Regions from separate parts of the Polaribacter sp. Z014 genome, predicted to be linked through region 2. Evidence: riboswitches for the same ligand, from Rfam matches in the RefSeq annotation. Region 2 holds a riboswitch; the other holds the start of a gene.
What was found. Region 2 has a riboswitch for cobalamin ahead of MPF19_RS11420 ((2Fe-2S) ferredoxin domain-containing protein). Riboswitches for the same ligand answer to the same signal wherever they lie in the genome.
Positions count from the first base shown of each region.

Region 1: it holds a riboswitch for cobalamin, as region 2 does, so the genes downstream of both, MPF19_RS10610 (TonB-dependent receptor plug domain-containing protein) here and MPF19_RS11420 ((2Fe-2S) ferredoxin domain-containing protein) in region 2, are expected to answer to the same signal.

Region 1 is NZ_JALCZP010000007.1:108,118-124,872, forward strand. Features, by position in the region: gene cobT (nicotinate-nucleotide--dimethylbenzimidazole phosphoribosyltransferase) at 1-322, opposite strand, end outside; gene MPF19_RS10605 (bifunctional adenosylcobinamide kinase/adenosylcobinamide-phosphate guanylyltransferase) at 326-829, opposite strand; cobalamin riboswitch at 1,128-1,347, shown strand; gene MPF19_RS10610 (TonB-dependent receptor plug domain-containing protein) at 1,378-3,255, shown strand; gene MPF19_RS10615 (YncE family protein) at 3,261-4,346, shown strand; gene MPF19_RS10620 (DUF7935 family protein) at 4,423-4,935, opposite strand; gene MPF19_RS10625 (DUF3307 domain-containing protein) at 4,939-5,658, opposite strand; gene MPF19_RS10630 (SatD family protein) at 5,660-6,274, opposite strand; gene MPF19_RS10635 (ATP-dependent helicase) at 6,513-8,834, shown strand; gene MPF19_RS10640 (DUF4290 domain-containing protein) at 8,964-9,620, shown strand; gene murA (UDP-N-acetylglucosamine 1-carboxyvinyltransferase) at 9,624-10,934, shown strand; gene MPF19_RS10650 (HNH endonuclease) at 10,972-11,520, shown strand; gene MPF19_RS10655 (nucleotide exchange factor GrpE) at 11,612-12,160, shown strand; gene dnaJ (molecular chaperone DnaJ) at 12,227-13,369, shown strand; RNA gene rnpB (RNase P RNA component class A) at 13,558-13,860, shown strand; gene MPF19_RS10670 (bifunctional aconitate hydratase 2/2-methylisocitrate dehydratase) at 14,085-16,755, shown strand, end outside.
Region 2 is NZ_JALCZP010000008.1:141,403-158,157, forward strand. Features, by position in the region: gene MPF19_RS11380 (SusC/RagA family TonB-linked outer membrane protein) at 1-403, opposite strand, end outside; gene MPF19_RS11385 (zinc-dependent metalloprotease) at 407-2,962, opposite strand; gene MPF19_RS11390 (sensor histidine kinase) at 3,059-4,696, opposite strand; gene MPF19_RS11395 (LytR/AlgR family response regulator transcription factor) at 4,698-5,468, opposite strand; gene MPF19_RS11400 (cobyric acid synthase) at 5,774-7,237, shown strand; gene MPF19_RS11405 (pyridoxal phosphate-dependent aminotransferase) at 7,231-8,238, shown strand; gene cbiB (adenosylcobinamide-phosphate synthase CbiB) at 8,229-9,170, shown strand; gene MPF19_RS11415 (AAA family ATPase) at 9,163-9,702, shown strand; cobalamin riboswitch at 9,706-9,901, shown strand; gene MPF19_RS11420 ((2Fe-2S) ferredoxin domain-containing protein) at 9,986-10,792, shown strand; gene cobA (uroporphyrinogen-III C-methyltransferase) at 10,789-12,333, shown strand; gene MPF19_RS11430 (sirohydrochlorin chelatase) at 12,338-13,276, shown strand; gene cobI (precorrin-2 C(20)-methyltransferase) at 13,273-13,983, shown strand; gene cobJ (precorrin-3B C(17)-methyltransferase) at 13,980-15,356, shown strand; gene bluB (5,6-dimethylbenzimidazole synthase) at 15,360-15,998, shown strand; gene cbiE (precorrin-6y C5,15-methyltransferase (decarboxylating) subunit CbiE) at 16,002-16,755, shown strand, end outside.

The sequences.
Region 1 (16,755 bases), on a different contig from region 2:
CAATAATTTTTAAATTGATCTTATTTTGTTTACAAAAAACGTTAATTGCAGCACCTCCATTTAAAAAGTTAAACACCATTTGCTGTGTTACTTCTTGTGGATATGGACTAACACCTTTTGATTTTGAAATACCATGATCTCCTGCAAATACAATAATAGTTGGTTCTGTAATTTTTGGAGTTAGTGTATTTTGAATGCTTCCTATTTTAATAGCAATCGTTTCTAACAAACCTAAAGAACCTATAGGTTTTGTTTTAAAATCTATTTTTTTTTGGAGGGCTGTTTGCATTTCTTTAGAAAGTGCTGTAATTTTTGAAGTCATATGTTATTTTAATTTTAGTGGTAATCCAGAGACCATAAAAGTCGCTTTGTTCGCTTTTTTTGCAATAAATTGATTTACCCAACCTTGTAGTTCTGTGAATTTTCTTCCAGATTCTGTTGTAGCATGCAGTCCCATGCCAATTTCGTTAGAAATAATAATAATATTAGCATCTATTTCTGTAAGTTTTTCTATTTCTTGTTTGGCTAATTTTAAACATTCTTGCGTGTCATAATTGGTGTCAACATAAAAATTAGTAAGCCATAAAGTAACGCAGTCTATTACAACGGTTGTGTTTTTCGAAATAACGGAGCTAATGTTTTTTTCTTCTTCAATGGTGGTCCATCGTTCATCTCTATCAGAAATATGCCTTTCTACCCTTCGTTTAAAATCGTCATCCCAAATTCTAGAAGTTGCCAAATAAAAAGGTGTTTTAGAAATGTCTTCCGCCATTTTTTGAGCGTAACTACTTTTACCAGATCTTTCTCCTCCAGAAATATAATGAATCATAATTTTAAAATATATAAACACAAAGGTTGTAAACATTTTTTTAAAAAGGAAAGAATATCTAATGGAATTATCTTTAAATACTAACAACTAACTTTTCTTAAAAAGGCAAGTTGCCTCGTTATAAATTATATGTACTAATATTTATTGCCTCTTTTTATGAGAGTACAGTTTTTTTTAGAACGTTTTGCTAAATAGAATAGATTGTTTAGCTAAAATGTTATTTCCTAGCGTTTTTAGAGAGCTAAAGAATTAGCTTATAAATGACAAAATATTAGTTTTTAATACTTAAAAATATTCTACATTTGACAAAAATTAGGGTTTTGTTCTTTTTGGGAACAAATTAAAAGGGAATTCGGTTAAATACCGAAGCTGTTCCCGCAACTGTAAGTTTATGCTGAATTTATTTCAGTACCTTATTTAAGGATGTTATTAAGTCTTTTACCACTGACAGACGTATGTTGGGAAGGTATAGTAACATAAAAACAAGCCAGGAGACCTGCCTAGATTTTTGAAAAATTAAAACTTTCGGGATAAAGGTTAAACGGATTATGAAAAAACACTTATTTTTTACATTCTTTTTTATTATTACACAGGCTGTTTTAGCTCAAAATGATTCTATAAGAACTGTTTTGAAGGAAGTTGTTGTTGTAACTAAAAAAGAGCAAAAAAATAAAGTAATTGGCCAAAAAAAAATAGAAATAGGAACTATTCAAATTATTAAAAATCCTATAAATTTCACTAATTTATTAAGATATAACAGTCCCATTTCTTTTAGAGATTATGGAAACGGAGGTATAAGTACTGCGCGTTTTAGAGGTACGTCGGCATCTAATACTGCTGTTTTATGGAACGGAATTTCTATTAATGCAATGGGAAGCGGACAAACAGATTTTAACTCATTATCCGCAAGTATTTCAGATGAAATTGTTGTTAATAGTGGAGGAGGAAGTGTAGATTATGGTTCTGGAGCTATTGGTGGTACGGTGCATTTAAATGATAATTTATCGTTTAAAAAACATAAAGATTTTAATTTATTTTCTTCTTACGGTAGTTTTAATACTACTTCTAATTTCTTTAAAGCAAATGTTGGAACAGGAAAATGGGCCGTAAAATTTGCAGCAACTTTAAACTATTCTGATAACGATTATACGTTTATAGATACTCGTTATAAAAAGAGTGATGGAAGTTTATTAAAAAATGAAAATGGAGTTTATAAAAATTATGGAGTTAACTTTAGTTTAGGATATAAATTCTCTAACAAAAACAAACTTTACTTTTATACAACCGGCTATTATGGAGATCGTTTATTCTCTGACGGATTACCAAATCCTGCAGCAGGAAGTGAAAGAAATGAAGATTTTAACCAAAGAAATTTATTAAAATGGACATCTTATTTTTCTAATTTTACACAAACTGTAAACATAGCTTATTTAACACAAGAATATCTTTATTATGATGACAAAAATGCTACAGATTTTGTTTTTGGAAAATCAAAAAACTATAATATTAATTATAATTTAAAGTATCGTTTTTCTAATTATTTAAAACTGTCTACTTCTCTTATTTATGATGAAAACATAGGAACAACAAATGATATTTTATCAAAAAGTAGAACATTTTTTGCAGCCTTGGCAAAAGTCACCTACAAACCTACGGATAAATTAACAACAGCAATTAACTTTAGAAAAGAATCTAATTCAGATTTTAAAGTTCCTTTATTAGTTTATCTTGCTGCAGAACAAGAAATTACAGATAATTTATTGTTAAAAGCAAATCTATCTACTAATTATAGAATACCAACTTTTAATGAATTGTATTGGCCAGTGGTTGGTAATTTAGATTTAATACCAGAAGAGTCTGTTCAGGGAGAATTGGGTGCTACTTTTAAGAAAAAGAATATAGAAATTACTTCTTCACTTTTCTATATTCATTTAAAAAATAAGATTTTATGGTTGCCAACCGCAGCGTCTAATTTATGGAGACCCAGAAATGTAGGCGATGTTACACATAGTGGAGTTGAAACGGCTATAAAATTATCAAAAAAAATTAATAAGCATTCTTTTAATTTTTCTACCAATTATACATTTACGTTAGCAAAAAATAAAGAAACGGATACCTTTCTGCCTTATGCGCCTATACATCTGTTAAATTTCAACTTAGATTATGAGTATAAAAAAATCTCTTTTTTTATCCAGCATTTATATCAAAGTAAAGTTTATACAAATGAAATTAATATCGATTTTTACTCCTTAAATTCTTTAAATGTCTCTAATTTTGGTAGTGATTTTAAGGTGTTTGAAAATCAAAAAAATACAATAAAAATAGGTTTTAAAGTTAATAATATATTTAATAATGTGTATTATTTTTCAAATTTACGTCCTATGCCAGGAAGAAATTATAACATTAATTTAAACTATAAATTTTAATACAAATGAAGATTACAAAATCAATTTTTAAACTATTCGTACTTAGTTTAGTTTTTACATCATGTTCAAATAATGATGAAGAATTCCCAGAAATAACAGGTAATTATAAAGACGGAATTATTGTTAGTGCAGAAGGTAGTTTCAAAAGTAAAGATGGTTCTATTTCTTATGTAAATGAGAATTTAAATAGATTGGCAACAAATTTTATATACACAGGAGTAAATAATGCTCAATTAGGTGGCCTAATACAATCTATAGCTTTTTCAGATACAGAAGCTTATATTATTTTAAATGATGTGAATACAATTATTGTTGCAGATAGATATACTTTTAAGAAAATTACAGAAATTAATACAGGTTTAGCAAACCCTAGATACATGGCAATTTCTAATGGAAAAGGGTATGTTACTAATTGGGGGGCAACTACTTATACTGCAAATGATGATTATTTAGCTGTTATTGATTTATCTACAAATACGTTAGAAGCTTCAACGATTTCTTTAAGTTATGGTGTAGAACAAATAGTAGCTAGTAACAATAAGTTATATGTAACTCATACAGGAGCATATTCTTCTAATAATATTGTTTCTGTGGTAGATTTATCCGCAGGAAATACAGTTACTGAAATTGAAGTAAATGATAATCCAGATGAAATTATTGTAGATAATTCAGGTAATTTAATTGTTTTATGTGAGGGGAATACGATTTATGATACAACAGATTGGTCTGTTATAGGTAGAACTACTTCTTCAATTTCTTTCATCAACACATCAACAAAAACTGTTACAAATCAAATAGAGTTCGCTGATCAGGAAAAAGCATCTTTAATGTCTTATGAAAACGGTACTATATACTATTACAAAGGTGCTGATAGCACTTTATATTCTATTGATGAGTCTGCTACTGCTTTAGCAACATCTGGTATAAATACAGGTAGTATTTATGGTATGGCGGTTAAAGATAATAAGTTGTTTACCACAAGTTATAGCTTTACAGCTTTAAGTAAATTAATCGTTACAGATTTATCTACAAAAGAAGAAATTTACACTGCACCAGTAGGCTTAGGTGCTTCAAAAATATACTTTAATTAAGAAAGAATAGCATTAGAAAAAGGGAAGAAGAAAAGCTCTGTTTGTTTAAGAAATTTAAACAAATGGAGTTTTTTGATTATAATAATTTTTTTACTTCATTCTTAATAAAACTAATGGCAGTGTCGGTCGGTGGTAAGGTTTTAGAGTAATCTACAATCACTTTTTCACGCAATTCATTAGCTGTTTTTGCAGTTTCTGCTACTTGTCTTAATTTATTAATAATCGTATTTTTTGTAGCTACAACTGCTGTCCAGGTATCATCTGTAATATACATTTGCTGTACTAAATTATGTTCAAATTCTTGATCTATATTTGCAATCAATAATTGTAAATAATCTTGAGTATCTTCTGTTAGTGGTTTAATTCTAACCAACATTTTAACAGGATTCATACGCTCGCAAAACAACAACATACGCTCGTAGGCTTGTAATTTTATAGGTAAAGCTTCTTTTTTTATTTGTGATAAAAGCGCTATTTTATCATCAGAATTTTGCTTTATTATCAATCTGTTAAATATATAATAAGCAACCAAACCTGTAACGGCAGCAGGTAAAATATACACAATACTTTCTATGAATTTATCTCCCATAATTTAGATGAATTTTAAAGTGTACAAATATAATACTCCTAAAAAGATAGCAATACCAAAACTTAATAAAGTACCAATTAAAATATATTCGGTTAGTTTTCTGTCTTTAGATGACGTTAAATCTCCAAATCTAAAAACGGATTTTGCAGCCAATAAAAAACCAATAGCTTCCCAATGATTGGTAATTACAAAGGTAAATACAAACAATCGTTCTAAAATACCGATATAGCGTCCGGCTTTTGCTAGAGAATCATCGTTTTCTTTTTTATTTTCCGGATTCCATTGGGTAATAATTATTTTTATAACAATAGAAGAAACAAAAATTACCAACAGTAAAAATACGATCAATAATAAAATTGGATTTGTTATTAAGTTTTTTGGTGATAAAGAAAAATCAACATAAAAAGAAGTAGCAAAAGCTAATAATAGTAGATGTAGTATTTGATCTATAAAAAACCAAATCCGTTTTGTGTTCTTTTTTTGAAGATAGAGTTTTAAAAGATCTATTAAATAATGAGAACAGATAATTAACAGAAAAGCAAGCCAATACTTTTTAAAATTAAACTGAAGTATCAGTACTAAAAATAGGGCATGAAGTGCAATGTGATAATATAATTTTACAGATTTAACTTTCTTTTCTTCTTTGTTTTTAACCCATTTTTCTGGTTGAAAAACAAAATCTCCTAAAATATGTGCCAACAAAAATTTTAAAAATAAGAGCATTTTATAAATGTGTTTTTTGATTGATAATTTTTCTAAAACGTTTTTCTAGTTTCATAATAGGTTCAAATCCAGCACGTTTTTGGCGTTCGCTAACACGTCCTTGTGTAATTCCTAAAATAGCAGCAATTTCATTCTGCGTACTGTTTTCCGATTCTAAGGAAATTTTAAATACTTCAGCAGAGTTTTTTGTCCAAGAATCCATAGTTAATAAAGCTAAATCAAAAGCTATATTTAGTTCTGCATCAACTTCTTGCCAAGGTGTTTTTATAGCAATAGTTTGCTTTTTTAAATACGTATCAAACGCATAACCAGAGTTTATGAAGGCTTCACCGTTAGAGGCCGTAACTTCTGGAGTATTAAATTCTTTTTCTCCAATTCCAATTCCAATTCTAACATCTATATCTACAGTAGCTTTTAAATGAGATTTCAACTTTAAAGCTGCGTAAAAAGCATTTTCACAATTTTCTATTTCTAATTGAAAACTATCTCCTCTGTAAATCTGCCAATATTTTGGAGAATCACCAAAAGTACTTAACACTTCTTTTAGCGTTTCTAACCAAAAATTATCATCCTTCTTTCTAGAATTGATGATGTCACCTGTTAAAATACTAGTCATTTTTGAATCTTAATTTTTAGCTAATATATCATTTATTAGGCTAAATAACAAAATTATCTGTCTGTAAGCAGATATTTTAAATTATCTGTCTATAGGCAGATAATTGTGTTTATCTGTTCTTAGGCAGATATAGTTTGGATTCTTATGTAAAAATTGTGAATAAATAGTATTCGTCTTCTTTTATAGAAACGAATAGTTTGGTTAATTTCACACTTTCAAATTCCTTTAAAATAAACTATTGAGCACATATTTAGATTCTTTAAACGAAGCACAGAGACAAGCTGTCTTACAGAAAGATGGACCCATGATTATTATTGCGGGTGCGGGTTCTGGTAAAACACGTGTATTAACCTATAGAATTGCGCATTTAATGCAGCAAGGCGTAGATTCATTTAACATTTTATCGCTTACATTTACCAACAAAGCAGCCAAAGAAATGAAGGCAAGAATTGCTGGTGTTGTAGGTAACAGTGAATCTAGAAACCTGTGGATGGGAACTTTTCACTCCGTTTTTGCTAGAATTTTACGAACTGAAGCAGATAAATTAGGGTTTCCAACTAATTTTACAATTTACGATTCTCAAGATTCTGTTCGGTTGATATCAGCCATTATAAAAGAGAAGAATTTAAATAGGGAACAATACAAACCAAAACAGATTTTAGGAAGAATTTCTTCCTTTAAGAACAGTTTAATTACGGTAAAAGCCTATTTTAATAATCCAGATTTACAAGAAGCAGATTTACACGCAAGTAGACCAGAAGTTGGTAATATTTACAGAACTTATGTAGACAGATGCTTTAAAGCAGGAGCAATGGATTTTGATGATTTATTGTTAAGAACCAATGAGTTATTAGCCCGTTTTCCAGAAACTTTGGCAAAATATCAAGACCGTTTTAGATATATTATGGTAGATGAGTACCAAGATACCAATCACTCTCAATATATTATTGTGAGAGCTTTGGCAGACAAATTTGGAAACATTTGTGTGGTTGGAGACGATTCTCAGAGTATCTATAGTTTTAGGGGAGCAAATATTCAGAATATTTTAAATTTCCAGAAGGATTATCCAGAAGTAAAAACCTTTAAACTAGAGCAAAATTATCGTTCTACAAGTAATATTGTAAACGCTGCAAATTCTGTAATCGAAAAAAATAAAACAAAATTAGATAAAGAAGTTTGGACCTCTAATGATCCTGGAGATGCTATAAATGTAATGCGTACTATTTCCGATGGAGAAGAAGGACGTTTTGTGGCACAATCTATTTGGGAAAACCAAATGAACCATCAATTAACTCCAGATGATTTTTGTGTATTGTATAGAACAAACTCACAATCTAGAGCTATTGAAGATGCCTTACGTAAAAAAGGAATTGAGTATAAAATCTATGGAGGGATTTCCTTTTATCAAAGAAAAGAAATCAAAGATATTTTATCATATTTACGTATTTTAATCAACCCAAATGATGAAGAAGCGTTAAAAAGAATTATCAATTATCCTGCTAGAGGAATTGGTGCAACAACTATAGATAGGTTAACAATTGCTGCAAATCATTATAAAAAATCAATTTTCGATATTATTAAATATATTGATAAAATAGATTTAAAAATAAATGCAGGAACTAAAAATAAGCTCCGTAATTTTATGACGATGATGCAAAGTTTGCAAATAGAATCGCAAACTAAAAATGCGTTCGAAATTGCAGAAACGGTTGTAAAAAAGACCCTATTAATTAAAGATTTAGAAAAAGACGGAACACCAGAAGCTGTAAGTAAAGTAGAAAACGTTCAAGAGCTTTTAAACGGAATTAAAGACTTTATTACCGATAAAATTGAAGAAGGTGGAGATACTTCTTTAACTACTTTTTTAGAAGATGTGGCTTTGGCTACAGATTTTGATGCTAAAAAAGATGATGATAAACCCTCTGTTTCTTTAATGACCATTCACCAGTCTAAAGGATTGGAATATATGTACGTGTACATTGTTGGTTTAGAAGAAAACTTATTTCCTTCTGCAATGAGTATGAATACTAGAAGTGAGTTAGAAGAGGAGCGAAGATTGTTCTACGTGGCCATAACAAGGGCAGAAAAAGTGGCTTATTTAAGTTATGCGCAAACTCGTTATAGATGGGGGAAATTGGTAGATGCAGAACCAAGTAGGTTTTTAGAAGAAATAGATGATCAGTATCTAAATTACATTACACCAAAAAGTACAAATCCAGCAATTAATAATTTTGTTGATAAAAGTATTTTTGATGATGCTCCAAAAGGAATTCGTTTTCAAAAACCAATTCAACGTAAAAAAATGGAGCGTGATTTGGTGAAGAAAAAAGAGATTGTTATTCCTAAAAACTTAAAAAAAGTATCTCAAGCAACCTCAAAAGCAAATTTATTTGACGGCAATATTGTGGTTGGTAATTTTGTAGAGCACAATAGATTTGGAACGGGAGAAGTAATTGCTCTAGAAGGAAATGGACCAAATAAAAAGGCAGAAATTAAATTTGGTACGGTTGGTAAGAAGAAATTATTGCTACAATTTGCTAAATTAAAAGTGATTGGTTAAAAATCATCCATAAAACTAAAAATAAATTGTTATTTTGCAACGTTAAATAACTACAAACTATAATTTGTCAGTTCTACTATCATAATTTTTAAGTGTGATACATCGAGAACACTTCTCAAAAATAAATAAATGACATTCGATTTAGAATACAATTCAGAAAGACCGTTAATGATAATACCAGAATACGGCAGACATATACAAAAATTAGTAGACCATTGCTTAGCATTAGAAACTAAAGAAGAACGCGATAAAATGGCGAGAGCTATTGTAGATGTAATGGGTAATTTACAACCCCATTTACGCGATGTTCCAGATTTTAAACACAAACTTTGGGATCAACTATACATCATGGCAGATTTTAAATTAGATGTAGAATCTCCATATCCTCAACCGTCTAAAGAAGAATTACAAGAAAAGCCAGAAGGACTGCCTTATCCAAAATCTGCATCAAGATATCGTTACTATGGTAACAACATTCAAACAATGATAGATATTGCTTTAAGCTGGGAAGAAGGCGAGAAAAAAGAAGCTTTGGTATTTACCATTGCAAATCACATGAAAAAGTGTTACCTTAATTGGAATAAAGATACTGTGGATGACGCCGTAATTTTTAAACATTTATATGATTTATCTGATGGTAAATTAGATTTAAGAGAAACAGATGAGGCACTTGCTGAAAGTAAAAACCTATTAAGAAAACCACGTACACAAGGTCAGGGAGCTTCTAAAACTACTTACAAGAAACCACAACACAGTAATCAAAATAAAAATAGAAAAAGATATTAGTATATGGCATCATTTAAAATTGAAGGCGGTCATAAATTAAGCGGGACCATTACTCCGCAAGGAGCAAAAAACGAAGTTTTACAAATACTTTGTGCAGTGTTATTAACACCAGAACGAGTGCTTGTAAATAACGTTCCAGATATTATTGATGTCAACAAACTAATTTTTATTCTAGGAGAATTAGGTGTAAAAGTAGAAAAGTTAAGTAGAAATTCTTACGCTTTTCAAGCGGATGAAATCAATTTAAAATATCTAGAATCTGCAGAGTTTAAAAGAGACGGAAGTTCTTTACGCGGTTCTATTATGATAGTTGGACCGCTTTTAGCACGTTTTGGTAAAGGGTACATTCCAAGACCAGGAGGAGATAAAATTGGCCGTAGACGTTTAGATACCCATTTTGAGGGTTTTATAAGGTTAGGTGCAAAATTTAGATATAATAAAGAAGAGCATTTTTACGGAGTAGAAGCCAAAGAGTTATTTGGTGTAGAAATGTTATTAGATGAAGCTTCTGTAACAGGAACCGCGAATATATTAATGTCGGCTGTTTTAGCTACCGGAACCACAAAAATTTACAATGCAGCTTGTGAACCTTATATTCAACAATTATGTAAAATGTTGAATTTGATGGGAGCAAAAATCTCTGGAGTAGGCTCTAATTTATTAATCATAGAAGGAGTAAAAGCTCTTGGAGGTTGTGAACATACTGTTTTACCAGATATGATTGAAATTGGTTCTTGGATAGGTGTTGCTGTAATGACACGATCTGAATTAACCATAAAAGATGTAAGTTGGGAAAACTTAGGACAAATACCAAATGTATTTAGAAAATTAGGTGTTCAACTAGAAAAAAGAGGTGATGATATTTATATACCTGCACAAGAATCTTATAAAATACAAAATTTTATAGATGGTTCTGTCTTAACGGTTGCAGATGCTCCTTGGCCTGGGTTTACACCCGATTTATTGAGTATTGTTTTGGTAATCGCTACACAAGCAAAAGGAACTGTTTTAATACATCAAAAAATGTTTGAAAGCCGTTTGTTTTTTGTTGATAAATTGATAGATATGGGCGCAAAAGTAATTTTGTGTGATCCTCATAGGGCTACTGTAATAGGTATGAATTTTGAAAGCTCGTTAAAAGCTACCAAAATGACATCGCCAGATATTAGAGCAGGAATCTCCTTATTAATTGCAGCATTATCTGCAAAAGGAACAAGTATCATTAATAATATAGAACAGATAGATAGAGGGTACGAAAATATTGAAGCTCGTTTAAAATCTATTGGTGCTAAAATTGAAAGAATTGCTGATTAAGAAAAGTTTTTTATTCATTTAAAATTACTTTTATATTATGATAAGAAGTTTGTGGAAAGAAGAGTGGAAAGATGTTAAATTTGATGAGAAAATTTCTAATGTAAAAAAATTTAAGATTTCCAATTACGGAAGAGTACTTTATTGTAAAGACGATAAAGAGTTTTTAAGAAAAAAAAGTTTTATAAATGGTTATGAAACTATTTCTGTAAAACAAGCTCTAAATAATAAACATACTAGTAGGTATGTACATAAATTAGTTGCTCAACATTTTTTAGAAAAAGAAAATGAAGAGCAAGTTTTTGTCTTACATATAAATTATGATAAAACAGATAATACCATTCAAAATTTAAAATGGGCATCAAAAAGAGAAAAAGAGTTGCATCAATTTAAAAATCCTGTGTTTGTAGAATCTATAAAGAATAAAAAAACTAGTTATAAGCTTACAGAAGGAAAAGTGAAAATTATTAAAAGGCAACTTAAAAATAAAAGAACAAGAATAACCATGATTGCCAAACGATTTGGAGTCTCGGACATGCAAATTCACAGAATTAAAACGGGTGAAAATTGGGGACATGTTGAAATTTAAAAATATAAAAAATAGTGTCAATCTGACACTATTTTTTTGTTGGCAACGTTTTTGCGTTTTAATTGAAGATATTTTAACGAATACAAAGATAATGAGTAAGAAAGATAACATCCAAGAAGAAGAAATAAAAAACGAACAAGAAACTGTTCAAGTTGAAGAAAATCAAGAGGTTGAGGCTGAAGTTGTAAAAGAAGAGCCAACACCGGAAGAGTTACTTCAAGCTGAAAAAGAAAAGTTTTTACGTTTGTTTGCTGAGTTTGAAAACTATAAAAAAAGAACATCCAGAGAAAGAGTAGAATTATTTAAAACTGCTGGACAAGAATTAATGACATCTTTACTGCCAATTATTGATGATTTTGAGCGTGCACTGACACATATCGAAGATGATAAAGAAGCAGAGGAATTAAGAAAAGGTGTTTTATTAATTTATCAAAAATTCTACAATACTTTAGAGCTAAAAGGATTGTCTAAAGTAGAAACCAATGCTGGTGATACTTTTGATGCTGAAATTCATGAAGCAATTACACAAATCCCTGCTCCGACAGAAGATTTAAAAGGGAAAATAATTGATTGTGTAGAAAAAGGATACAAATTAGGTGATAAAATTATTCGTTATCCAAAAGTGGTAATCGGACAGTAAGTTACAATTAACAATGTACAATTACCATTGATCATTGATTACTGTTAATTGATAATTGAAATAAAAATGGCAAAACAAGATTTTTACGAAATATTAGGTCTTTCTAAATCTGCAACTCAGGCAGAAATTAAGAAAGGGTATAGAAAAATGGCTATTAAATATCATCCAGATAAAAACCCTGATGATAAGGCAGCTGAAGAAAATTTTAAAAAAGCTGCAGAAGCTTATGAAATTTTAAGTGACGAAAACAAAAAAGCACGTTATGATCAATACGGTCATGCTGGTTTCGAAGGTCCACAAGGTGGTGGCGGTTTTGGCGGCGGCGGTATGAATATGGATGACATATTCAGTCAGTTTGGAGATATCTTTGGCGGCGGAGGCGGCGGTTTCGGAGGAGGATTTGGTGGTTTTGGCGGTGGCGGAGGCCAACGACAAGCAAGAGTTAAAGGGAGTAATATGCGTATTCGTGTAAAACTTACTTTAGAAGAAATTGCCAAAGGAGTTGAAAAGAAAGTAAAAGTTAGACGTAAAGTACAAGCAGATGGTGTAACGTATAAAACGTGTACTACCTGTAATGGTTCTGGACAACAAATGCGAGTGACCAATACTATTTTAGGTAGAATGCAAACAGCTACTACTTGTGGTACTTGTTCTGGAGCTGGTGAAATTATTAATAGTAAACCAGCAGGTGCAGATGCACAAGGTTTAATTACTAAAGAAGAAACTGTTTCTATTAACATTCCGGCAGGAGTTACAGAAGGAGTTCAATTAAAAGTAGGAGGAAAGGGTAATGAAGCTCCTGGTAAGAATTCTATTGCTGGAGATTTATTAGTTTTAATAGAGGAAGTTCAGCATGAAACCTTAAAAAGAGAAGGAACAAATATTCATTATGATTTATATATTAATTTCTCTGAAGCTGTTTTAGGTACAAGTAAAGAAGTGGATACTGTTACAGGTAAAGTAAAGATTAAAATTGATGCTGGTACGCAATCTGGTAAAATTTTAAGATTAAAAGAAAAAGGTTTACCAAGTATTGAAAGATATGGAACGGGAGATTTTTTAATTCACATTAATGTATGGACTCCACAAGAATTAAATAAAGAACAAAAGCAATTCTTTGAAAAAATGTCTGATAATGATAATTTTAAACCAAGTCCTAATAAGTCAGACAAGTCTTTTTTTGAAAAAGTAAAAGACATGTTTTCTTAATAAAGTGTTAAAGTATTTTTAAAATAGTGACTTTTTTAAAATACGTTATTTTAATACATATATTTAATATATATTTGCAGTGTTGCTGATTTTATCGGCAACACTTTTTCTTTTTCATAGCAATTTTTCCCACTCATTTATGAGTGGGTTTTTTTTATGATGAAAGAAAATATTAATATAATATAGAAATTGCAGACTTATCTTATCGTCACGCTTCGGCGTGTAGGAAAGTCCGGACACCAAAGAGTATCATAGCGGATAACATCCGTCCAACGAGAGTTGAGGACCAGTGCAACAGAAAGAATGTACAGTTAGGCTGTAGTGAAACCAGGTAAACTCTATGAGGTGCAATGCCATGTATATTAGAGCTTGAGAGCTACTCGCTCGATTCTAAAGGGTAGGCAGATTGAAGTTACGAGTAATTGTAACTCTAGATAAATGATAAGAACCTTTTTAAGGGACAGGATTCGGCTTATTAGTCTGCATTTTCTATAATTTTATTAAAACTTCAGAATTAATCAATAAAAGCTACTTTTTATTGATTAATATTCAGTCTTTTACAGAATAACTTTTTTTTATTTAGTAATTGGAGCAATCTATTATTTATCTTTTAATTTTGATATAAAAAATGTAAGTTTGTCAGACTATAATTAACAAACAATTTTACGGTAGGTTTTTAAAATTAAAAGGCTTGCTGTAACTAAAGATTTCTTTCATGAGTATTTATAAAGATTACCTTAAGCAGATAGAAGAACGAAAAGATCAGGGACTTCATCCACAGCCAATTGATGGTGCAGAATTATTAAGCAAAATCATTGAGCAAATTAAAGATTTAGATAATGAGTACAGAGAAGATTCTTTGAACTTTTTTATCTATAATGTTTTACCAGGAACTACCAGTGCTGCTGGTGTGAAAGCTAAATTTTTAAAAGAAATTATTTTAGGTGAAGCAATCGTAAAAGAAATTACCACTTCTTCTGCTTTTGAACAATTATCTCACATGAAAGGTGGGCCTTCAGTAAAAGTTTTATTAGACTTAGCTTTAGGAACAGATATTACTATCGCAAAACAAGCTGCGGATGTTTTAAAAACACAAGTTTTCCTTTATGAAGCAGATACTGCTCGTTTAGAAGAAGCGTATAAAAACGGAAGTGAAATAGCTAAAGACATTATAGAAAGTTACGCGAAAGCAGAATTTTTCACAAAACTACCAGAAATAGATGAAAAAATAGATGTAGTAACATTTATCGCAGGAGTAGGTGATATTTCTACAGATTTATTATCTCCAGGTGGTGATGCACACTCTCGTTCAGATAGAGAATTACACGGTCAGTGTTTATTTGAACATAATAAAGAACAACAAGCCGAATTAAAAGCAGTACAAGCACAACATCCTGATAAAAGAGTGATGTTAATTGCAGAAAAAGGAACAATGGGAGTTGGATCATCAAGAATGTCTGGTGTAAACAACGTAGCATTATGGACAGGTATTAAATCGAGTCCTTATGTACCTTTTATTAATATTGCTCCGGTAATTGCTGGTACAAACGGAATTTCTCCTATTTTTTTAACAACTGTTGGTGTAACAGGTGGTATTGGTTTAGATCTTAAAAACTGGGTACAACAAAAAGATGCTGAAGGAAACACAATTCGTGATGAAAACGGAGATCCAGTATTAAAAGAAGAGTATTCTGTTGCAACAGGTACCGTTCTTACAATTAATACAAAAGAGAAAAAATTATACAACGGAGATAAAGAGTTAAAAGATATTTCTGCAGCATTTACACCACAAAAAATGGAGTTTATGAAAGCAGGTGGTTCTTATGCTGTTGTTTTCGGTAAAAAATTACAAACTTTTGCATCTAAAGTATTAGGTATTGATGTTGTGCCAGTATATGCAACATCAAAAGAAATTACTGTTGAAGGACAAGGATTAACTGCTGTTGAAAAAATATTCAATAAAAATGCGGTTGGTACCACTCTAGGAGCAGTTTTACACGCAGGTTCAGATGTTCGTGTAGAAGTAAATATTGTAGGTTCTCAAGATACTACAGGTTTAATGACTTCTCAAGAATTAGAGATGATGGCTGCTACAGTTATTTCTCCAATTGTAGATGGAGCTTATCAATCTGGTTGTCATACAGCTTCAGTTTGGGATGATAAATCAAAAGCAAATATTCCTAGGTTAATGAAGTTTATGAACGACTTTGGTTTAATTACTGGTCGTGATCCTAAAGGGAAATACTTTCCAATGACGGATGTTATACATAAAGTATTAAACGATCTTACAGTAGGAGATTGGGACATTATTATTGGTGGAGATTCTCACACACGTATGTCTAAAGGTGTTGCTTTTGGTGCAGATTCAGGAACCGTTGCTTTAGCACTTGCTACAGGTGAGGCTTCAATGCCAATTCCAGAATCAGTAAAAGTTACTTTTAAAGGAGAAATGAAATCTTATATGGATTTCCGTGATGTTGTTCACGCAACTCAACAACAAATGTTAAAACAATTTGGTGGAGAAAACGTATTCCAAGGAAGAATCATTGAGGTTCATATTGGTACATTAACTTCAGATGAAGCATTTACATTTACAGATTGGACTGCAGAGATGAAAGCAAAAGCTTCTATCTGTATTTCTGAAGATGATACTTTAATTGAATCTTTAGAGATTGCAAAAGGTCGTATCCAAATCATGATTGATAAAGGAATGGACAATGCAGGTAATGTTCTTAAAGGTTTAGTAGAAAAAGCAGAAACTAGAATTGTAGAGCTTAAAACGGGTATTAAACCATCTTTAAGACCAGATGCAAATGCGAAGTATCATGCAGAAGTTGTGATTGATTTAGATGAAATCTCAGAACCAATGATTGCAGATCCAGATGTAAATAACGATGACGTTTCTAAACGTTATACACATGATAACATCAGACCATTATCTTACTACGGAGGAACTAAAAAAGTAGATTTAGGATTCGTAGGATCTTGTATGGTTCACAAAGGAGATATGAAAATTTTAGCTCAAATGTTAAAGAACATAGAAGCACAACATGGTAAAGTAGAGTTTAAAGCACCTTTAGTTGTTGCGCCTCCAACATACAATATTGTAGATGAGTTAAAAGCAGAAGGAGATTGGGATGTTTTAGTAAAATATTCAGGTTTCGAATTCGATGATAGCGCACCAAAAGGATTAGCACGTACAAAGTATGAAAACATGTTGTATTTAGAGCGTCCAGGTTGTAACTTATGTATGGGTAACCAAGAAAAAGCAGAACCAGGAGATACAGTAATGGCAACATCTACACGTTTATTCCAAGGAAGAGTTGTAAAAGATGATGGAGAGAAAAAAGGAGAGTCTTTATTATCATCAACACCAGTTGTGGTGC
Region 2 (16,755 bases):
AAGATGTTATTTTACGTTTTTCAATTTTTTGATATCCCGTTAAAACAACTTCATCTAAACGTTCTGCTGTTTCTTTTAAAACAACAGATAAATTTGTAGTTACATTAGAAACATCAATTTTTTCAGTTTCATACCCGATATAAGAAACCAAGATAAATTTAATATCTGCTCCTATTTTTATAGAAAATCCACCATCAAAATCTGTGGTAGTTCCTAACATTGTGCCTTGAATAACTCCTTTTGTATTGGTCTCATTCCCTATAATTGCAGAGGATGCATAAACGGAAGCACCAACAATTGGCATTTGAAAGCCAGCGTCAATAACTTTACCACTTATTACTTTTTCTTGCTGCGCAATAAGTAAACTGGGTATAAAAACTAATAGATATATTAATTTTTTCATGATTTAGTTTTTTAAATTATATTCAATTCTCGCTATTAAGTCACTATAATGTGCCTGAGTTGCGCTATCTCCTCTATGTTCTTTTTTCTTTAAAAGCATTAATACTTTTTCTAATGCAGCTCTTTTATTAGTTCCTATATCTGCTACTCTTGGTAAGTATGAAAAATGTATATTTTTAAAGTTATTAGCATCTTCTGAAAGTGTTTTTTTCTTTGTTTTCTCTAGTAGTTTATTTCTATCTACAGTTAACACATCTACATAGTTTTTTTGTGTAATACGATCAAACATATCTAAAGATTTTCCCTTTTCAGTTTTCTTAAAAATGGCTTCAAATAAACTATCGAATACATATTCTTCTGTAAAAACCTCTTGATTATCTTTCACTAAAACTTCATTTTCTGTAATTCTCATCAATCTATCTGTTTTTATCAAAGCGTAAATAACGTTTGTTTGATAAATACGTAACATAGAAACAGGAGAATAATATCGTTCTCCGTCTGGAGCATCTCTTACTGCAAAAACTTTATTGATAATATTTGGCATAAACAACCATTTTTGTGGTAAAACAGCATTTTGTATAATATAATGCAATGCTTCTTTTTGCATTTTTGTAGATACTGGCTCAAAAGTGTCTTTTCCATCACCATAAACGGTATTGTTTATATATACTCCTCCAATATTTGCCATTACATGACCATTATAGGTAGACCATTGGTCTATAACTGCCTTGTATAGTTTAGATGCTTTGTAATAATCTTGCCCTTCTGCTGCTGTCCAACTTAAAATATTTGGCAATATTCTCTTTAAATTCTTTAAGCCATATTCACTTGCTTTTACAGCATTATCTCCTAAATCTTCACTTTGAGACCTAGGGTCTATTACTTCACCTTGTTGCGGTCCATAAAAATATAAAGGATCATTTTCATGCTTACGAATCCATTGGTTTAATACTGAAATTTCTTGGTGAGCAGATGTCTCATCCATCCATCTATATCCCCAATCAATTGCATAGGTATCATACACACCAATTTTAGGGGTAATATCTGTAACGTTGTCTTCTGGTTGCGCTACATAATTAAAACGTGCATAATCCATAATAGACGGTGCTGTCCCTCCCATTTTAGAGGTGAACGTTTTAGATCTTAAAGAATCTACAGGATAACTAAATGATGCACCCATGTTATGTTTTAATCCAAAGGTATGACCAACTTCGTGCGATGAAACAAAACGAATTGCTTCTCCCATATGTTGGTTAGAAAACTTGTTTGGTCTTGCTTTTGGATCGATAGGACCTGTTTGCACACGAATCCAAGAGTGTAACCCTTTCATTAAATTATGCCACCAAATAATATCTGATTCTAATATTTCTCCACTTCTAGGATCTACAATAGAAGGTCCCATAGCATTCTGTTTTTCTGATGCTGCATAGGTGATTACAGAATAGCGAACATCATCTGCATCAAAATCTTTATCCTCTTTAGATGGAAACTTTACTTTTAATACATTTTTAAATCCAGCTGCTTCAAAAGCTACATTCCAATCATACACACCTTGTTCTATAAAAGGGCGCCATTGTTTTGGAGTAGCAGGATCTAAATAATAAATAATTTGTTTTTTAGGTTGCACCAATTCTCCTCGTTTATATTTTTCGACATCTTCCTCTTTAGGCTCTAACCTCCATCTTGTAATCATTCCTCTAGATTCAACTTCTTGTTGATCATCAGAAAAATAATCCATCGGTTTTGTAAAATACCCAATACGTTTGTCTGAAAAACGAGGTTTCATTACATCTGTTGGCAATAAAACAATATTTGTAGTAATACCAATTGTTAAAGGTAATGCTGCACTTCCGCCTTCTTTAACAGAAGTGGTTAACAAAGATTTTACAACAATGTTTTCTGGAAAAGATTTAATACTTTCTAAAATAGACAAGTTTGTTTTTATACTTCCTCCTAAACCTATATTTGTAAGTACATCGATAAAACTTTGTTTTTTACCATTAAAAATTTTATTTACTTTAATAAATACAGAAGTAGAGTCTGTATTTTTACTTTCAATTTCAAATTCTTCTATAATAGACTCACCAAAATTATCTTTTACTGATAAAGTAATTGCATCATTTTCTGGAGATTGAACCCTAGGATTTATGGTTTTAACCCAAACTTTGTTTAAATCAGTGTCTTTATAAAAACGAACAAGTTTGGTTTCAAAAGTCATTCCTTTGTTTAAACCATGGCCATTTAAGGCATAAGGAACGCTAGACACTTTATTTACAATTAATAAATCTCTAGATATTAATGAATCTGGAACTTCAAAATAGTAATCTTCTTTTATAGCATATACATTGAACAATCCTTTTTTAACATTCCCTTCTTTTAAAAATTTCTGATACGTCAATTTTTTAGCATCCGTAGGTTTTATAGAATCTTTTTTTTCTTGATTTTCTTTATCAGAGGTATCCTTTTTATCCTGAGAAAAACCAGACAAGCTGGTAATCATCAAAATAGAAACAATTAAATACTGAACCAATAAAGCGCCTTTTAAAGAGGATATTTTCATAAATGACATTGTTAAAACATCAAATTTGCATGATATCAACAACTTAACAAAACAAAATGGAGTGAACTCATTAAAAAACGGAGTGAAATAATTTTTTTAAGTAATAAATGGCAATATGCACACAAATTCGTCATCAATTACCCCTGTTTTAAAGGCTGATATATTATAAAATTGATACGTATTCTCTAAATAAGTCAATCCAATATGATGACTATCTTTAGCTTTACACTTTCTTGGTGTGTAATTATTTTTAATGGTAATAAAATCTTCATTAATAACAACACTAATCATCAACGGATTTATTTTAGTTATTTCATTATGTTTTATCGCATTTTCTACCAACGTTTCTAAAGATAGAAATGGTATTTTTTTAACTAAAATTGTATCATCACAATTATTTTTAATTGTTACATGTAAACTCTTATTAAATCTAATTTCTTGTAAAAAGATATATTGTTCTAAAAAGCTCATTTCTTCTTTTACTGAAATTAAATTCCCTTCTCTCTCATCTAAAAGGTATCTATAAACATCCGCTAACTTTAATACAAACTGTTGTGATAAATCTGGATTTAAATCAATTAAAACATGCAAAGAGTTTAAACTGTTGAATAAAAAATGTGGATTTATTTTTTTCTTAAGTTGATTCAATTGAAGAATTGCATTTTCTTTCTGATACTTTTCGTTGCTATATGTTAATTGTTCCTTCTCTTCTACAACCTTTAAATTCTCTACATATTCTTTTTTTAACTGCAATCTAGAAGCTATTAAGAGCAACATAAATGTAGTAAATGCTAAAAAACTAATCCACGAAAAATACCCCTGTATGTTTTTTGTAGTTTCTTTTAAATGAATACCCACAGGAAAACTAACCACTACTATTAAAGGTATATTTCCTATTTTAATAGTATCATAATAACGTAAGACCTCTAAACCCAAAAATTCAGAAATCGCCTTATCTTTAAGGGAATTGATATTATTTGGAACGAAATATCCATTAATTTTAAGTGAACTATTTAGAATTTTTTTAATAGAAATTGTACTAAAATAGGATTCTATTTTTTTTCCAATATACTTTGTGTCAGGATGCAACATGCAAATACCATCTTTATTTGTAACTACCGTATAGCCTCCATCTCCTTTATAGGTCTCTGAAAAATAGCTCCAAAATGAAATTAAATCAACATCGTAACCTGTATAAACAACTTTATTGTTAGGTAGCTTTTTAATATAAATTTTCCTGTTAATTACTTTATCCGCCCTTGTAACTACAGTATCTATAACAACCTCATCTTTTACAAAATGAATATCTTTTAGAAATGTATGTATTTCTTTTTGATATAAAGAATCTTCCTTGTTAGAAAAATGAGTTTCATGTAATTTATTAGACGAAACAATTGAAACGAAACTATTATAAATACTATGGTTCTCTATGGATAGATCTGATGTGAATAGTAATTTTTCCTTTAAAAATTCAAAAGAATTATTTTGTGAATTTCGAAGGATCTTTTGTGAATTTTTAAAAGAGCTATTCAGTTGATTAAATTCAAAAGCGACAATATTTTCTTTGGATTTTAAATTTCCTTGGATAATATCTTGAATTAAATCTTCTGTAACCGATGTGATTTTTGGAGTAATTAACGAACTACCAATAAAAAATACAGCAATCAACAGCATACTTATATATAAATATTGCCGATGTTTTTTTAAACGAGTCCAAAATATAGAGGTTTGCATATTAATTATTTAACCATTCTTTAAAAGGACGAACATTTTTTGAACTAATTAAAACAAAATCATTCTGTTTAGATGAAGGTTCTAATTCTATTTTTAATCTATTCTGACTGTATTTGATAATTGTTTTTATAGCTGTATGTCTTACAATGTATTTTCTATTTATTTTAAAAAAATCTTTTTTTGATAACTTTAAATCTAGATTCATGATAGTATCATCATACAAAAAACTATCACCTTTTGTGGTAAATAAAAAAAGCGACTTGTTTTCTGCCATAAAATAGGCAATTTCATCAGCAGTTATAGATATTAATTTTTCGCCTCTAGAAACTAAAAATCGTTGTTGTGCTTCTTTCGTTTCTTTAGGTTTTTTAAAATGATTTAATAGTTTTTCTAAATCACTAGAATCTTTAGCAGGAGTTATCGCGTAATTTTTATACTTTTCTAGCGCAGCATTTAATTTATGTTTGTCGTATGGCTTTAATAAATAATCAATAGCAAAAAATTGAAATGATTGAATAGCGTATTGATCAAATGCTGTTGTAAAAATTATAGGAACATTGATTTTTAAAGCTTCAAAAATCTCAAAACTTTCCCCATCTCCCAAATGAATATCACTTAAAATTAAATCGCAGGTATTATTTTTAAACCACGCTATAGATTGCGCTACGCTTTCTAATCGTTTTTTAATATGTATAGAATACGTACTTTTTAATAATAAGTTTTCTAAAGATGCTGCTGCTAAATCTTCATCTTCAATAATAACAATATCCATTTTAAACCAATTTATTTGTATTTTAATTAAGTAGGCAACTTACTCAATATTATACATTTTTAACGCACACTTTAGTAATTTGTTTCTGTTTTTGAAAAAAAGAGAACATTATTTTCACTTTTTAAGTAATTGTAGACAAGTTATCTCTTTTTTTACACTCGTTTTTAAAGAAATACCGTTGTGTAAGTAGTTTTTTATATTGCTATCATAAAAGTTACACATATTCCTGCAATAACTTTATCATTAACGTAATACTAAGTCTATATAATTTAATATTTTTGTTTTCTATAAGAAACAAAAAAAGAATGAAAAAGTTACAACCTATCATGTTAGTTGGTACAGGTTCTGATGTTGGTAAAAGCTGGATAACAACTGGAATTTGCAGATGGTTGAAACAAAAAGGATACACGCCTGCTCCCTTTAAAGCACAAAACATGTCTTTAAATAGTTTTTCTACACCAGATAATCTAGAAATTGGAAGAGCCCAAGCAGTACAAGCAGAGGCCTGCGGAATTCCGCCAACGGTAGAAATGAATCCCATTTTATTAAAACCATCTTCTGTAAATAAATCGCAAGTTATTTTACATGGAAAACCAATTGGTGACCAAACCGCTAAAGAATATTTTTTAGGCAATGATAAAAAACATCTTTTTGAAGAAGCTAAAAATTCTTTTAAAGAATTAGCTACCAAGCACAACCCGATTGTAATGGAAGGTGCAGGAAGCATTAGCGAACTCAATTTAAAACATAGAGATATTGTAAACATGCGTATGGCAGCAGCAGCAAATGCTTGTGTATATTTAGTGGCAGATATTGATAAAGGTGGTGTTTTTGGAAGCGTATACGGCACTATAGCATTGCTAGAAGATTGGGAACGTACATTGGTAAAAGGAATTATTATTAACAAATTTAGAGGTGATCCTTCTTTATTTGTTGATGGAAAAAAGAAATTAGAAGAACTCACAGGGATTCCCATTTTAGGTGTTTTACCATACGCTACAGACATTATTATAGAAGAAGAAGATTCGGTTGCATTGAACCTTAGAGCAAGAACAGCTATAGACCATAAATTAAATATTGCTGTAGTAAAACTTTATTACATGTCTAATTATACAGATTTTCAAGCCTTAGAGCAAGAACCACTCATCAATCTGTATTTTACAAGAGATGCCGAAGAATTAAACAAAGCAGATGTTATCATCATTCCGGGTACTAAAAATACGATTGAAGATTTAATTGCGTTAAAAAAAGAAGGTTTAGATACTATTATAAAAGAACAATATAAGCACATTCCTATTATCGGAATTTGTGGTGGATATCAAATGTTAGGAAATGTTATTAATGATCCTTTTTCTGTAGAAAGTAATGTAAATTCAGAAGAAGGTTTAGGTTTGTTTGATATTGAAACAACTCTTTCCAGAACAAAACAAACCATACAACGTAATTTTCAATTTAAAGATTATAACGAATCTTGTGAAGGTTATGAAATCCACATGGGAGAAACTACTGTACCCAAAAACAAACATTTAAACCTTATTGAAGGTAAATATGAAGGTTTTTTTGATGGTGATAAAAGCTGGGGAACTTACCTTCATGGTATTTTTGATAACCAAGATGTTGTTACAGAATTATTGCAGTTAAAATTCCCGAACGCAACAGCTATAAACTACAAGGAATTTAAAGCCCAACAATTTGATAAATTAGCAGATTGGATCGATGAAAATTTAGACATGGAAACGATTGTAAAAAACAGCTCAGAAATATGCTAAATGGCCACGGCGATGATCTTCATTTAATTGAAGGCGAGATTAAGCACAACTTCAGTTCTAATGTATATTATAAAGGATGCTCTAAAGCGCTGCTTGATGAGGTTTCAAAGCACGTTCGTTTAATACAAAGTTACCCTTCTCCTGCTGCAAGTGAATTGAATAAATTGGCTGCTAAAAAATTCAACCTTAAAAACGATCAGTTTTTGTTTACCAACGGGGCAACCGAAGCTTTTTATCTCATTGCTCAGTTTTTTTCTGATAAAAAGGCAGCAATTGTTGCACCAACTTTTTCGGAATATGAAGATGCTTGTAAAATATTTAAATTAAAATACGAGTTAATTTCTAGATCAGAAATATACAAAACCAATGCAGATTTAGTTTTTATATGCAACCCAAATAATCCTACGGGAGCTATTTTTTCTAAAAGCGAATTAGAACTTCTTTTTCAACAAAAACCAAATACTACCTTTATTATTGATGAAGCTTATATTGAGTTTACTAACAGTACAGAATCTATTGTTTCATTAACAGAAAAGTACATCAATGTAATAGTTGTCCGTTCCTTAACAAAAACATTTACAATTCCGGGTTTGCGTCTTGGTTATGTAGTTTCCGATGCGGCAAACATTACACAACTCTTAGCTTTAAAAATGCCCTGGAGTGTTAATTTATTGGCAATAAAGGCAGGAGAATATATTTTTAACAATTATAAAAACCTTCAATTTAATTGTACTGAGTTAATAGAAGAAACTGCTTTTTTTAAAGAACAACTTACCGCCATAGAAGGCATAAAAGTTTGTGACAGTACTACTTCTTATTTTTTAGTTGAATTACAGCGTACATCAGCAAAAAAACTTAAAGAATATTTAAGTACACAACATCAAATTCTTATAAGAGACGCTACAAACTTTAATGGATTAGAAGGAGAATACATTCGGCTTTCTACTCAAAGTAAAGAAGCGAATAACATATTAATTGAAGCTTTAAAAAAATGGATTTAACATCAATTTACATCTTAATAATTGCCTTTGCTTTAGATGCCATTTTTGGAGATCCTAAAAAATTACCGCACCTTATTGTTGGTTACGGAAATAGTATTTCTTTTGGTGAAAAAAAATTAAACAAAGGTGCTTCTAAAGTCCTTAAAGGCGCACTATTAACTATTTTATTGGTTGGTATTTCTTTTGTATTACCTTACCTAATTATTCGTTTATTAAATGCGTACAACTTCCCTATCCTCTCTCTTTTATTTTCAATATTAATGTTGTTTTACTGTCTTGCTAACAAAACCTTGATAAAAGAAGGGTACGCCGTTTTTAATACCCTTAAAAATGAAGGTTTAGAAGCTGGTCGAAAACGTTTATCTTGGATTGTAGGACGGGAAACAGATAACTTATCCGAACAACAAATTAGAATTGCCACGTTAGAAACCATGTCAGAAAACTTAAGTGACGGAGTGATTGCACCTCTTTTTTACTTTTTAATTTTGGGTATCCCAGGGGTAATGGCTTACAAAATGATAAACACATTAGATTCTATGATTGGTTATAAAAACGATCGTTATATATCATTTGGAAAGTTTGCTGCAAAATTAGATGATGTTGCCAATTATATTCCGGCTAGAATTACAGCTATATTAATGTTACTTGTTCAGTTAAAAGTAAACGGAATTTCTTTTGTTTTTAAAGAAGGGAAAAAACACAGCAGCCCAAATGCAGGTTACCCAGAAGCTGCCTTAGCTTATATATTAGATTGTCAGTTTGGAGGACCTAATTATTATCACGGAAAATTACTAAAAAAACCATTTATTGGCAGTAATAATCGTAAAATTAAACACGAAGAAATTAAAATTGTTAGCCGCATTAATTATGCTGTAAGTATTTTGTTTTGTCTTTTAAGTATCGCAATTTTATTACTGTTTCAGAATGTCTAAACCTCAAAAAAAATACATTATTACAGGAGCTCCAGGTACTGGGAAAACGACATTAATAAATATTCTAAAAAACGACATACCTTGTATGGATGAAATTTCTAGAAAAGTTATTATTGATGAACAAAAACACCATAGAAACGGCATGCCTTGGAAAGATCTAAATAGATTTACAGATCTTGTTTTTCAATTAACTCATCATGAATTACAAACTAGTAATGCACTAATTTGCGACCGTTCTCTACTCGATTTGGAAGCCTACTTAACCGTAGCAAACAATCCAATACCAGATTACCTAATCAATTTCCCTTATCAAGAAACATATCATAAAACAGTATTTTTTGCACCAACTTGGTTTGATATTTATTGCCAAGACGGACAAAGATTACAAGAGTTTGATTACTGTTTAAAACTAGAAAAATCACTCTTAGAAAAGTATAAAAACAAAGGGTTTGAAATTATAATATTGCCAAAAAATTCTCCGGAAAAAAGAATAAAACTCATTTTAGATTCCATCGTGTATTTCAAAAATTAATGATACATTTGTAATGCTTTAGGTTTCTTATTCTTAATTAAGAATAAAGAATTAAATGGGAATTTGGTGAGAATCCAAAACTGTTCCCGCAGCTGTAAGCTCTAAAAAAAGCTTTTAACAATTAAGTCACTGTTTGTAAAAATGGGAAGGCGTTAAAAGTAGAGCGAGTCAGAAAACCTGCCTAAATGCAAGACATAATTATAAACTTTCGGGAATAAAAGTTATAGTGTTAGATGCCTTTATCTTTAGGCGCCTTACCCTGTTTTTTCCCTAATAAAAAAAAATGGGTAAAGACATTTCAAATACAACACACACTTTTTTATTTTGCGATGGAGGTTCTTGTCAAAAAGCAGGATCTGAGAAAGTAATAAGAGCAGCAAGAGCTTATTTGCGCAACAATAACCATTGGAATACAACACACACTATTAAAACAAGGTGTAATGGTAGATGCGAAGATGCGCCTACTTGTATTGTAAGTTCAGGAGAATTTTGGTACAAAGAATTAACTTCTGATAAAATTGTTCCTATTGTAAAAAGTCATATTGATAATAACTTACCCGTTGAAGCTGATTTATTATATCAAAATAAATGGGATGCGCTAAAATCTAATAAAGAAATTGCACCATTTAAACCCAAACCTTTCGAATTAAAAAACGATAAAGAATTAGGCGAATGTTATATTACAAAAGGCTTTAGTTCAGATCAATATCTATATCCTTTATTCTTATTCTTGTTAGAAAACCCAAAAGGTGTAACGCTAAAAATGTATCAGCAAAATGCCATTCCGTTTACAGAAATAACTGCTGTAAACTATGCTAAAACTTACACGCTAGAATTAGAAACAGCCACCGATTGTATTTCACTTACCATTGCTGGTGTGCCTAAAGACAATAAAGAATTACAACAATCTAAAATTTCTAGTACAGAATATTTTTATCAAAAAAACTTAAAGCAAACAGGTATCCGTTTTAAAAATAAATTTGGAGAAGTTTTGGGTATTATCAAATTTGATTCTATAGAAAATTTGGCTTGGAAATATTGTACTAAAATTCAATTACAAAACACGAGTCAAGATTTAACATCGCTATGAATAAAAACATCTCTATATTAGGTTTAGGTTGGTTAGGATTGCCATTGGCACTACAGCTACAAAAAAAAGGTTACACCGTTAATGGCTGTACAACTTCGCTAAGTAGTCTAAAATCGTTCTCTAAATATGCGTTTCAAACGAATAGAATAAAAATTGAAGCTGATAAAATTATTGGAGATTGGGAATCTTTTATACATGAAACGGATATTTTAATTATCAATTTTCCGCCAAAGCGGATTGATAATATTGAAACCATACACCCGCTTCAGATAGCGCAAATTATAAAGCACACACCCAAAAATGTAAAGGTAATTTTTGTAAGTTCTACTTCTGTGTATCAAAATACAAATAGCCTTATCAATGAAACAGTAAAATGTGTTCCAGAAAAAGCATCTGGTATTGGGTTGATAAAAGCAGAAGAATTATTAGAGCAACATTTTGGAAGTAACCTAACTATTTTACGTTTGGCAGGATTAATTGGTCCAAAACGTCATCCCGGAAGGTTTCTTGCCAACAAAAAGCAATTAAAAAACCCGAATGTTCCGGTAAACCTCATTCACTTAAAAGATAGTATTGGGCTAATTGAAGCTATTTTAGAGCAAGATTGTTTTGGCGAAATTATAAATGGTTGTGCAGATGTGCATCCTAAAAGAAAGGAATATTATAAAAACGCTGCCATACAATTAAACTTGCCTGCTCCTATTTTTGGAGAAAACACTGCCCAAGATTTTAAAATTGTTGACAATTCTAAATCGAAATCAATCTTAAATTACGAATATCAGTTTGCAAATCCAGAATTGATTTTTGCAAAAGACAAATTACCAGAAATAAGCATTGTGGGTGCAGGACCTGGTAATAAAAACTTATTAACGTTAAAAGCTTTTGAAGCCATACAGAATGCTGAAATTATTTTACATGATAATTTAATATCAGAAGAAATAATGGATATCAATACAACTGCAGCACGTATTTATGTAGGTAGAAAATTTGGCGATAAAGAAGATCCACAAGCTCGTCAGCATAAAATAAACGAATTGCTAAAAACACATTGCGAAATGGGGAACAAAGTAATTCGTCTAAAATCTGGTGATCCATATATTTACGGTCGTGCTGCAGAAGAGGTTCGTTTTTTAAAGAAACATCAACTCCCTTTTACAGTTATTCCAGGTATATCAGCAGCTTTAGCAGCAGCAAGCGCAATGAGTATACCTGTTACAGAAAGAGGTTTTTCTAATGCTTTTTTAATTTGCACAGCACATACTGCAGATTATTCTACAACACAACTTAAGGGAATTGCAGAAATGCTAAATGCAGGCAACACTTTGGCGCTTTATATGGGCTCTAAAAGTTTAGATAAAATCATTCCGAAATTAATAGCCGTTTGTAACAATCCAAACATCCCGATTAATGCTATTTCTAATGTTTCTAGAGATAATGAAATTTTATTGACATCAACATTAGAAAACATAGAAAAAGATATCATTACACAAAAACTACCAATGCCTGTAGTATTTTTAATAGGTGCAAACCCAATAAATTAAGACCATGAAAGAAGGAATTTTATTATGCGGACACGGTACACGAAGAGAAGCTGGCGTAAAATCGTTTAAACGATTGGTGAGCATTCTTAAAGAACGTTACCAAGATGAATATGAAGTAGATTATGGCTTTTTAGAATTTAATCATCCTACGTATGAAGCTGCCGTAGAACGCATGTATGCGCAAGGTATTCGAAAAATATATGCATTGCCTGTTATTTTATTTGCGGGTTCACATGCCAAAAATGACATTCCGTTTGAGTTAAATACCTTACAAGGTTATCACGATGATTTAACCATTTCTATGGGAAAACATATTGGTGTCAGTTCTTTTTTACTCGATTTATCGTTAAAACGGATTGAAGAAACAGAGAAAAAACTTCCTAAAATAGATAGAAAAGAAACTTGTTTGGTAGTAGTTGGTAGAGGAACTACAGACCCAGATGCAAATAGCGATGTTGCTAAATTAACAAGCATGCTTTGGGACGGAATGGGCTTTGGTTTTGCCACTACAGTATATAGCGGAACAGCGTTTCCTAATGTAGAAGAAGGTTTACAATTGGTTGAGAAATTAGGTTTTAAACGAACTATTGTGATTCCTTTTTTCTTTTTTACAGGTGTTTTATTAGAGCGAATTTATAAAAGCGTTTCGGATATGGATGCGAGTTCTAATTTAGAATATGTGTACACAGATCCTTTTGGTGCCGACGAATTGATATTACAAGCTTTTGATGAACGTTTGCACGAAGCTAAAAACGGAATTGCAAACATGAATTGTCAGTTATGTAAATACAGAAAACAAGTCATTGGTTTTGAAGAAGACAAAGGGAAAGAGCAAATTGGTCATCATCTTAATGTAAAAGGAATTTTATTTGAAGAAGATGAAAAACCAAATGAAGAAGAAAACGGTTTTACAAGTAAAATTAAAAAAATGTTAGGCATATGAAAGCAGGTAAAATTTACGGAGTTTCATTAGGTCCTGGTGATTCTGATTTAATTACGCTAAAAGGTTTAAAAGCCTTACAACAAGCTGATAAAATATATTATCCGGGTTCTTTATTTAAAGACGGAAGAAAAGTAAGTTATTCGCTTTCTATCTTAGAAAATTATGATTTAGACGCTACTAAATTAGTCGGTTTTCATCTAAAGATGGATTTAGAAAGAGCGCAAGCCAAAGAAATTTACGAAACCACCTTTCAGCAAATTCTAGCTGATTATAAAAAAGGATTGTCAATCGCCATTGTAAGCGAAGGAGACATTAGTACGTTTAGTTCTTTTTCTTATCTATTAGAAAAAATACAAGCACATCAATTAACCATTCATTTAATTCCGGGTATTAGCTCTTATTTGCATCTAGCAGCAGAAAGTAAAATGCCTTTGTGTTTACAAAACGAAAAAGTAGTTGTTATTCCGCGTATACAAACACAGGAAGAGTTAGAAGAAGCGATTGCGCATTTTGACACCGTAGTATTAATGAAAATTATATCGGTTGTAGACATTATTACCGACGTAATAGATCACAAAAAACATAGCATTACCTATGCAGAACGCTTAGGCACCGATCAACAATTTATAACAACCGATTGGGCAATTGCAACACAAAGAGAAACCCCTTATTTTTCTCTTATCATCATTAAAAAAATAAACAAATGAAAATAACTGTAGCAGGCTTAGGTCCTGGAGATATCAATTATATGTTACCCGTAGTTAAAAATGCTTTACAAAAAGCAGATGTAGTTATTGGTTACGACTATTATTTTCAGTTTGGAGCCTCTTTATTTAAAGAAGATGCAGAACTAATTTCTATGCCATTAGGGATGGAAGAAGCAAGAGCTCATAAAGCTATTGAAAAAGCAAAAGAAGACAAATATGTAGTGGTTATTGGCTCTGGTGATGCCAGTATTTATGCCATGGCGGCGATAGTTTACGAGGTCGTTTCAAAAGAAAATCATACTGATATTGAATTAGAAACCTTACCAGGAGTTTCGGCTTTTTTAGCTGCAGGAAGCAAATTGGGTGCGCCATTAGGTCACGATTTTTGTTGTATTTCTCTTTCTGATTTAATGACACCTTGGAACAAGATTGAGCAACGAATTAAAGCTGCCGCAATGGGCGATTTTGTAACGAGCTTGTACAACCCAAAAAGTAAAAAGAGACATTGGCAATTAGGCAGATTGCAAAAAATATTTTTAGCAGAACGCTCACCTTCTACTCCGGTTGCCATTATAAGACACGTAACACGACCAGAAGAAGAACTTAAAATAACCACGTTGGGCGAATTTAATCCTGATGATGTAGATATGTTTTGCTTGGTGATGATTGGGAACTCGCAAACCTATCGTTTTAAAGACTATTTAGTGACTCCTAGAGGATACTTAAATAGAAAACCATATACAGGTAAAGAAATTCAGCAAGAAAGCTTTAGAATCGTTACCGAACACATTAAAGATTTACCTTTTGCTATTGCTGATAAATGGGCAATAACGAGAGTGATTCATACCACTGGAATTTTAGAAGATTTCAAGCATTATTCGGCAACGCCAGAAGCGATTGAAAATTGGCACAACCATCTTAAAAACGGAGGAGAAATTGTGACCGATGTTACCATGGTACAAGCTGGAATTACAAAAGCTTTTACTGCGGAATACGGTAATCAAATTCATTGTTTGTTAAATGATGAGGAGGCACAAGAATTAGCAAAATCGGCAAATATTACCCGTTCTCAAGCAGGAATTAGAAAAGCAATTGAAAAATACCCAAATGCATTATATGTTGTTGGGAATGCACCTACTGCTTTGTTTGAAATTGTAGATCAACTAAGAGATAATAAAACCTTTAAACCTGTTGGTGTTGTTGGTGTTCCGGTTGGTTTTGTAAATGTATTAGAATCAAAAGAACAGTTATCTCAAATTAAAAATACAGATTGGGTAATTATAGAAGGCAACAGAGGTGGTAGTAATGTTGCAGCTGCTATTGTAAATGCCGCTTTTACGTTACCCGAAGCATCCACCTATTTTAAATCTTAAAAGATGAACAAATTTACTTCAGAAAATATAGAAACGTTAGAACAGATTATTCTTGCTCGTAGAGATGTAAGAGGGAATCGATTTACGGACGAACCTGTTGTTCAAGCAGATTTAGATAAAATTCTATTTGCTGGAGTAAACGCACCTTCTGTTGGTTTTTCGCAACCGTGGGAGTTTGTTGTGATTAAAGATTTAGACATCAGAAATAAAATAAAGGATAGTTTTTTTGAAGAAAACGAGAAAGCTAAATCCCTTTTTGAAGGAAAAAAAGCAGATGCGTACACCCAATTAAAATTGGAAGGCATTGTAGAATCTGCACTAAATATTGCGGTATTCTACAAACCAAGTGAGCATCCTGTTTTAGGACAAACTACCATGAAAGAAGCGGGCGTGTATTCCGTGGTTTGCGCCATACAAAATATGTGGTTAATGGCAAGAGCGTTAAATGTTGGTTTAGGTTGGGTCAGTATTTTAAATCCTGATAAGGTGAAGACCATCTTAAATGCTCCTAAAGACAGACAGCTGATTGGTTATTTGTGTTTAGGACATGTGGATAAATTCTACGAAAACCCAGAATTGGAACGTTTACAATGGGAAAAACGTAAGAATATAAACGATGTTGTTATTAAAGATTCTTATTAAGAAATGAAGCAAACAAAGACACATATCGATTTTTATTTAATTGGAATAGGCAATCATCCTACGCCCAAGTTAAATGATGATGCTTTAGAGTTAATCCAAGAATCTACTGTTTTTTCTGGTGGAAAACGTCATTATCAATTGGTTAAATATTACTTGCCAGAAAACCATACTTGGATAGAGATTTCAGGGAAAATGGATGCTTTAATTCAGCAATACAACACTTTTGATAAGTCTATTGTTGTTTTTGCTTCTGGTGATCCTTTTTTCTACGGATTCGGAAATACCTTACAACGATTAGTACCGAATGCTAAACTAAATTCCGTTCCTTATTTTAATAGCATTCAGTTATTATGTCATAAAACGCAGACCAATTATAACAGCTTAAAATCGATATCGATTCACGGTAGGGATTGGTCGGCTTTAGACGAAGCATTAATCCATAGAACCGAATTAATTGGTGTTTTAACTGATAACAAAAAAACACCCGCAGAAATATCAAAGCGCATGTTGCAATATGGTTTCGATAATTATTCGATAACTATTGGAGAGGCTTTGGATGGAGATACAGAACATATTGAGCAACTCGATTTATTGTCTTGTACTCTAAAAACACATCAACATTTAAACTGTGTTTTATTAAAACAAATAGCATCAAAAAAGAAACACTTTGGCATACCCGATACTGCTTTTATTCCGTTAAATAATAGAGCAAATATGATTACAAAAATGCCTATTCGTTTAAGTACAATTCAGGCAT